DNA from 2 places in the Paenibacillus sp. cl130 genome. Region 2 is predicted to be linked to the other one. Evidence: riboswitches for the same ligand, from Rfam matches in the RefSeq annotation. Region 2 holds a riboswitch; the other holds the start of a gene.

Region 1 (3,412 bases), on a different contig from region 2:
TCACCTACATTTTGTCGGAATCCTGTCCGCCGAAAGGATTGGGAGACGCCGTCATGAACCGCCTGCTTAAAGCGGCAGGTCACCGAATCGTCCGCTTGTAGCTTCTGTCGAATCAGAGCCTCTTATATTAAATTTTCCTCCCTCCTTATCTCGGTATTGGGTACTTTCAGTGTATGCTTGTACTGATTTCCCCCTTGTCCGCATAACGTGTACAAGAACAGACGGATAATGGAGGGATGGAGTATGCTGGCAGCCTCTGCCCATGCCGGGCAGGTTGTAACGATTCTGATCATGGCGGTAGCGCTAGGAATGGATGCGTTATCGCTGGGCGTAGGGATCGGCATGAAGGGGATACGCCTGCGAGACGTGCTGCGCATCAGTACTGTTATTGGCTTTTTTCACATTCTGATGCCATTGCTGGGAATGTTCACAGGCCATTATATGAGTTCTTTATTAGGTCATGTGACGGCCTACTTCGCAGGGGGGTTACTCATCCTTTTGGGCGGGCATATGGTGTATAATTCCTTTAAAGGGGACGGCGTACAGGTGTTGGATCATCGTTCGCCTTTAGGCCTTTTGCTGTTTGCACTTGGGGTGAGCGTTGACTCATTTTCTGTAGGAGTGTCACTGGGTATGTTCCAGAGTGATCTGGTGCTGTCCGTTCTGGCGTTTGGTTTTTGCGGGGGAGCAATGGCGATGTTGGGCCTGTTGCTGGGTCGCAAGGTCAGCCGCAATCTAGGAGATTATGGAGAAGCAGTGGGCGGTGCCATTTTGCTGGCATTCGGCTTTATGTTTATGTTTTGATTTTAGCGTAGACAGTGTAAAATAAATGCAGGATTATAGTAAGGGATTAGAATTATAGTAATCCTCTGTTTATATATTTTTTTAACATACGGGGGGTGAAAACGTTGAAGAATATCTTATTCGTATGCACAGGGAATACCTGTCGCAGTCCAATGGCTGAAGGGATGCTGCGTAAGTTGGCTGCTGAGCATGGGCTAGAACTGGAAGTGCGTTCTGCGGGAGTAGCCGCGATGGAAGGCACGCCGATATCCCGACATGCAGAGGCGGTTCTACGTGATCATGATATATCCGATCAGATCACTTCAACCCCTTTGAGCGACGGGCTTGCCGGGTGGGCGCATCTGATCTTAACCTTGACGCAAGGACATAAACAGCACGTAATTCAGCGCTTTCCCCAAACGGCGGGCAAAGTATTTACGCTTAAGGAATATGTGGAGAACCGGGATGCGGTGTTGAATGATGTACAGGAGTTGGATAGTTTATATGCTTCACAGCAGTTGATGGCTTCACTCGGACAAGAGCTATCGGCGCAGGAGCGTGAACGAATGATTGAATTACACCAACGGATTCCGGGCTTTGATATTTCTGATCCGTTTGGCGGTTCGCGAGAAGATTACGATGTCACAGCTGCGGAAATCCGTACGGCACTACATAAGCTGCTGGACAAGCTAAAGGCATCTTCCGAATAAAATTGGTATTACTCATCTGTTTTGTACGGAATCTGTTGATTTTCGGCGGTTAATCCGTTAAGATAAGGTGGAAAAATGAGAATCCGATGTAACTGGCGACAAAAGTGGGATTAACCACGATGGAGCATCGGATATACGGCCGGTCGCCTGGGCAAAAGAGCAATTCCACATAGGTGTGGACTGCTCTTTTTTTCATATACAAGTTATGCCAGATTTTTAGCTGAGAGTTGATTCCATTAAAGATTCTTCCATTTTTTCTGCTCGAAATCTGAAACATCGGCTATAATATAGTCAGATTGTGATCAGGAGAGAGTGTGTTGAACTTGGGGCATGAGACCGTGCCTAGTCTCTGAGAGGCTGTTCAACCAAAGGAGGTTCCAATGGTGGAACAATTAGATCATGAGATTCCGCTGGAAGCACAGACCACTTCTGTCGTGCGGGAAATCGCAGAAGCAGCCAGTCTCAAGGCTGGTCGCCTGCTGGTTATCGGCGTTAGCACAAGTGAAGTGGCTGGAAGTCGGATTGGTACGGCGGGAGCGCTCGATGTGGCTCAGCAACTGTTGTCTGGAGTAGAGTCTGTTCGCAGGGAGTATGGCTTTGATGTGGCGTTTCAATGCTGTGAGCATTTGAACCGAGCGCTGGTCGTTGAACGGGCTGTGCTGGAGCGATTGGGACTGATGGAGGTTGCAGCTGTTCCTGTTCGTACAGCAGGAGGCTCTATGGCTACCGTCGCCTATCGTTCTATGAGCGACGCGTGTTTGGCGGCGAACGTGCAGGCTCATGCCGGGATAGACATCGGCGAAACGCTGATTGGCATGCATCTGCGACCCATTGCTGTTCCGTTTCGCCCAAGCCTTCGCTGGATTGGCGAAGCACGTGTGACAGCAGCGTTCACCCGTCCTCCACTTATTGGCGGACAACGGGCGGTGTACAGTCTGGAGCAAGAAGTCGGCGGAAACTGCGATTAGCATTTGGCATGGCGGCATGTTTGTACTAATCTTTTTTGCATTGATGATGAGGTACCCAACAGAGGAGCAGGCGTTTGCTTGTATACCCAACAATTGACTATGGAGAGGGAGTAATCAATCATGATGGAACACCTGCGTAAAAGTGACCCGGCAGTGATGGAAGCAATGGGACTTGAACTGAAACGACAACGCCACAATATCGAGCTAATCGCATCCGAGAACATTGTCAGTGAAGCAGTAATGGAAGCCATGGGCTCCGTGCTGACGAATAAATATGCTGAAGGTTATCCGAACAAACGCTACTATGGTGGCTGTGAGCATGTAGATATCGTTGAAGACATCGCACGTGACCGCGCAAAAGAATTGTTCGGCGCCGAGCATGCTAACGTGCAGCCTCACTCTGGAGCACAAGCCAACATGGCGGTGTATTTGGCAGCTCTCAAACCTGGAGATACTGTACTGGGTATGAATCTGGCGCATGGTGGCCACTTAACACACGGAAGTCCGGTTAACGCTTCCGGCTTGTTGTATAACTTTGCTGCTTACGGTGTACGCGAAGACAACTTCCGCATCGACTACGATGAAGTGCGCAAGGCAGCCTTTAAGCATCGTCCTCGTCTGATTGTAGCTGGCGCGAGTGCATATCCGCGTACTATTGATTTTGAAGCTTTTGCTTCCATTGCCAATGATGTAGGTGCTTTGTTCATGGTGGATATGGCACATATCGCAGGTCTTGTGGCAGCGGGAATTCACCCAAGTCCAGTTCCGCATGCCCAATTTGTAACAACAACGACACACAAAACGCTGCGTGGTCCGCGTGGGGGTCTGATTCTGACTCGCAAAGCATGGGCGCAAGCGATTGATAAAGCTATTTTCCCTGGTACTCAAGGGGGGCCACTGATGCATGTGATCGCGTCCAAAGCGGTTGCTTTGGGTGAAGCGCTCCAGCCA
Region 2 (3,412 bases):
TCTGTTTCCTTGGGCAAACGCAGCGCGGTCATGTACTGTTCAAAGGATTGGATGTCTGCGACCATTAGTTCCTCACAATGTGTAGACAATCTTTCCATGCTACTAATGACATCCGTGATTTGTTCATGGATGTGCGCATATTTTTCTCCTTGTGAAAGGTTGGCGGTCATGGAGGTCATAGCCGCGCCTAGTGCCGCAGCCAATGCGGATACACTTCCTCCGCCGGGGGTAGGCGCTGCACTTGCAGCCTCTTTCAGAAAATGTCCGATGGAATTGTTCCAAGACAGTTCACTCATGAATAGACCACCTCTCTGGAGTAGTGTTGCAGATGTATCGCTTTGAGCAGATTTTTGTACAAAATCGCAGTCGTTAAGGTGCCAACACCGCCGGGAACCGGAGAAATGGCATGTACCTTTTCACCCACGTTTGAAGCAGCGTCACCCACGATTTTTCCTTCCAGTGTCTCGTTAATTCCTGCATCCACGAGAATCAGACCGGGATGGACCATATCCTGCGTAATCACATCAGGGCATCCGACTGCGACGAAGGCAATGTCTGCATGGCTCAGATGCTCTGCAATATCACGCGTACCTGCATGACAGGCGGTAACGGTGGCATTTTCTCTTTGCAACATGTGGAAAAGGGGAAGTCCCACTGTCTGCCCGATGCCCACGAGCGTGACATTTTTGCCTGCCAAGGTGTGACCGTAATGCTTGAGCAGCTCGATACAGGCTTGAGGTGTTGCGGGATATAGTCCGGCGTCACCTGTTACGGTAGCCAGCTTGTTATCAGGTGTTATTCCATCAATATCCTTGTAGGGGGCGATGGATTGTTTAATAACGGAGGCAGAAAGATGTTGGGGAAGCGGCAGTTCCAGCATAATGCCATGTACATGGGATGCATCGTTCAGACTGCCGATCAGGTGCAGTAGCTCGGCTTCGCTAACATGACGGTCAAAAGTATGGAGATGAAATGAGATTCCCAGCTTCTCCGCTATTTTTTGCTTGGTCCGTGCATAGTATGCAGATGCCGGATCGCCTTCTACCAATAGGGTCGCCAGATGGGGACGGTGTCCTTGCTGCTTCATTTTTTCTACCTGTGAACGGATCGTTGCATATACTTGCTCAGCTGCTTCTTTGGATTTCATGATTATAGCCATAGTCCGTGCCTCCTCTGAATTTATCGCATGATTTATCAACAGGGTGTCATGGTCTTAAAACGAAAAAAAGTATTTGCACAAGGTCGTCAAGACAGACGAATCCTCTGCAAATACTTCTCCCAGGCGAACGGTACGCTTTTTTTGTATGCTCCCTCGTGGTTCATTCCACTGACTTCGCCAGTCACATACAGCGTTATTATGTCTTATATTTTAACAAATAATCATCAGAAAAGAAACCCGCGAACATTTGGAAAACGGGTTGTGTTACTTGTCTATATGACAAATGTCATATACCCGAGCTGACGTTTATGACTACAGCGCCTAGAGGCTTTACCTTATACTGAGATTAGATCAACATGTACGCCTAACAGGATCAAGGTATAGGCGTCATTTTAAAGGAGGATCATAATGAGTATGACACAACTCCCATTAGCCCAATTGAAAAAAAATATGGCTCCCTACGAGAAAATAAACACAAAATCCAGCGTTCTGCAACTCATCAATACCTTGGGTCCACTGATCCTATTGTGGTATGCTGCTTATCTTAGTCTGTCGGTTTCGTACTGGCTGACACTTCCAATTGCCATTGTTGCATCGGGGTTTGTGGTACGGACATTTATTATTTTTCATGATTGTGGTCATCAATCCTTCTTCAAAAGCCGCAAGCTGAACGACATTGTGGGAACGATTACAGGTATTATTACGCTCTGCCCTTATCACCAATGGAAAAATAGTCACGCAATCCACCATGCAACCAGCAGTAATCTGGATAAAAGAGGCACAGGTGACATGTGGGTGCTTACGGTAGAAGAGTACACAGAGGCTTCCACATGGACACGGCTGGCCTATCGCATATATCGAAATCCTTGGGTTATGTTTGGACTAGGTCCGATCTATACTTTTTTGATTTCCTATCGGTTTAATATCAAGACAGCCAAACGCAAGGAAAAAATGAACACCTATGTGACGAATATATCCATCGTTGCCTTGTATGCACTGTTGTCATGGGCTATTGGATGGCAGGCCTTCCTTCTCGTACAGGCACCTATCTTTTTTGTATCTGGTATGTTGGGAATCTGGCTGTTCTATGTACAACACCAATTTGAGGATTCGTATTTTGAGCACGATGAAGAGTGGAGCTATATTAATGCGGCCGTAGAAGGCAGTTCTTACTACAAGCTTCCTAAAGTATTGCAATGGATTACGGGCAATATCGGATTTCATCACGTTCATCACTTGAGCCCAAAAGTGCCAAATTATAATTTGGAAAAAGCACATGAAGCGACACCGTTACTTCAAAAGGCGACCACGATCACAGTAAGTAGCAGTCTGCAATCTTTGAAGTTCCGACTTTGGGATGAAAATACGAAAACCTTTTTGACCTTTAAACAAGTGAGGCCGCTCCTCAGCAAACGTGTTGCAGTTACGAAACCCATCCCTACACCTGTTGTAAGCACAGAAAGAAAATAACTTTGTACAAAACTTTTCTGAAGAGATGTTGAAAAATTGCAGTTTACTTTGAGAAATCTAAAGGGATAACATCCTTTTAGATTTTTTTGTTTATATTGAAAATGCAGTACTTTCATTCTTTGTTTTAGCAAGCGCTATTGACAAATCGATTGTCAACCTTTACATTCTATATATCGAAACGATATATATCGATTATATATAAATTAGCTACATGTAAACAGAGATAAGTTCCCTTTGATTTCAGAAGGATAATTCACTATGCCAGGAAAGAAGGAATAGATTTTATGTTGATTTATGTAATACTTGGGTTCCTCTGCGAAAAGGATATGACAGGATATGAAATCAAGCAGAAGATGACGATAAGCACTTCCAACTTTATTGATGCCAGCTTCGGAAGCATATATCCTATGCTGAAAAAAATGGAAAAGGGGGAGCTTATCAAGTATGAAGAAGTGGTAGAGGAAGGCAGATTCAAAAAATCATATGGTATTACGGAAAAAGGGAAGAGTGAATTTATAGAATGGTTAAAAACACCATGTACTTTTTCCCCTTTTAATTATGAGTATTTGAGTAAGCTTTTCTTCTATAAATATCTTGACGACATTGAGGTTGTTCGTTTGATTGCCAGCTTTCAAACTACTGTCGCCTGTGAATATAACAAGCTTGCCTTGATAGAAGAGAAGCACGTTCATGAGATGGATGTATATGAGCACGCGACGTTGATGTTTGGCAAAGAATATTTTCAAATGATTATGAATTGGCACGATGAACTCACAAGAAAAA

Evidence for each region. A riboswitch is a leader RNA that binds a small molecule or an ion and turns the genes downstream of it on or off. The one in region 2 is predicted to bind ZMP and ZTP.
Region 1: it holds a riboswitch for ZMP and ZTP, as region 2 does, so the genes downstream of both, BM358_RS23520 (TIGR01440 family protein) here and BM358_RS22855 (bifunctional 5,10-methylenetetrahydrofolate dehydrogenase/5,10-methenyltetrahydrofolate cyclohydrolase) in region 2, are expected to answer to the same signal.

The regions. Positions count from the first base shown of each region.
Region 1 is NZ_FOYG01000011.1:21,391-24,802, forward strand. It holds gene BM358_RS23505 (L-threonylcarbamoyladenylate synthase) at 1-101, shown strand, start outside; gene BM358_RS23510 (manganese efflux pump MntP) at 244-804, shown strand; gene BM358_RS23515 (low molecular weight protein arginine phosphatase) at 909-1,493, shown strand; ZMP/ZTP riboswitch at 1,572-1,653, shown strand; gene BM358_RS23520 (TIGR01440 family protein) at 1,874-2,461, shown strand; gene glyA (serine hydroxymethyltransferase) at 2,582-3,412, shown strand, end outside.
Region 2 is NZ_FOYG01000010.1:104,964-108,375, forward strand. It holds gene BM358_RS22850 (cyclodeaminase/cyclohydrolase family protein) at 1-296, opposite strand, end outside; gene BM358_RS22855 (bifunctional 5,10-methylenetetrahydrofolate dehydrogenase/5,10-methenyltetrahydrofolate cyclohydrolase) at 293-1,159, opposite strand; ZMP/ZTP riboswitch at 1,270-1,354, opposite strand; gene BM358_RS22860 (Delta(5) desaturase DesA) at 1,568-2,629, shown strand; gene BM358_RS22865 (PadR family transcriptional regulator) at 2,914-3,412, shown strand, end outside.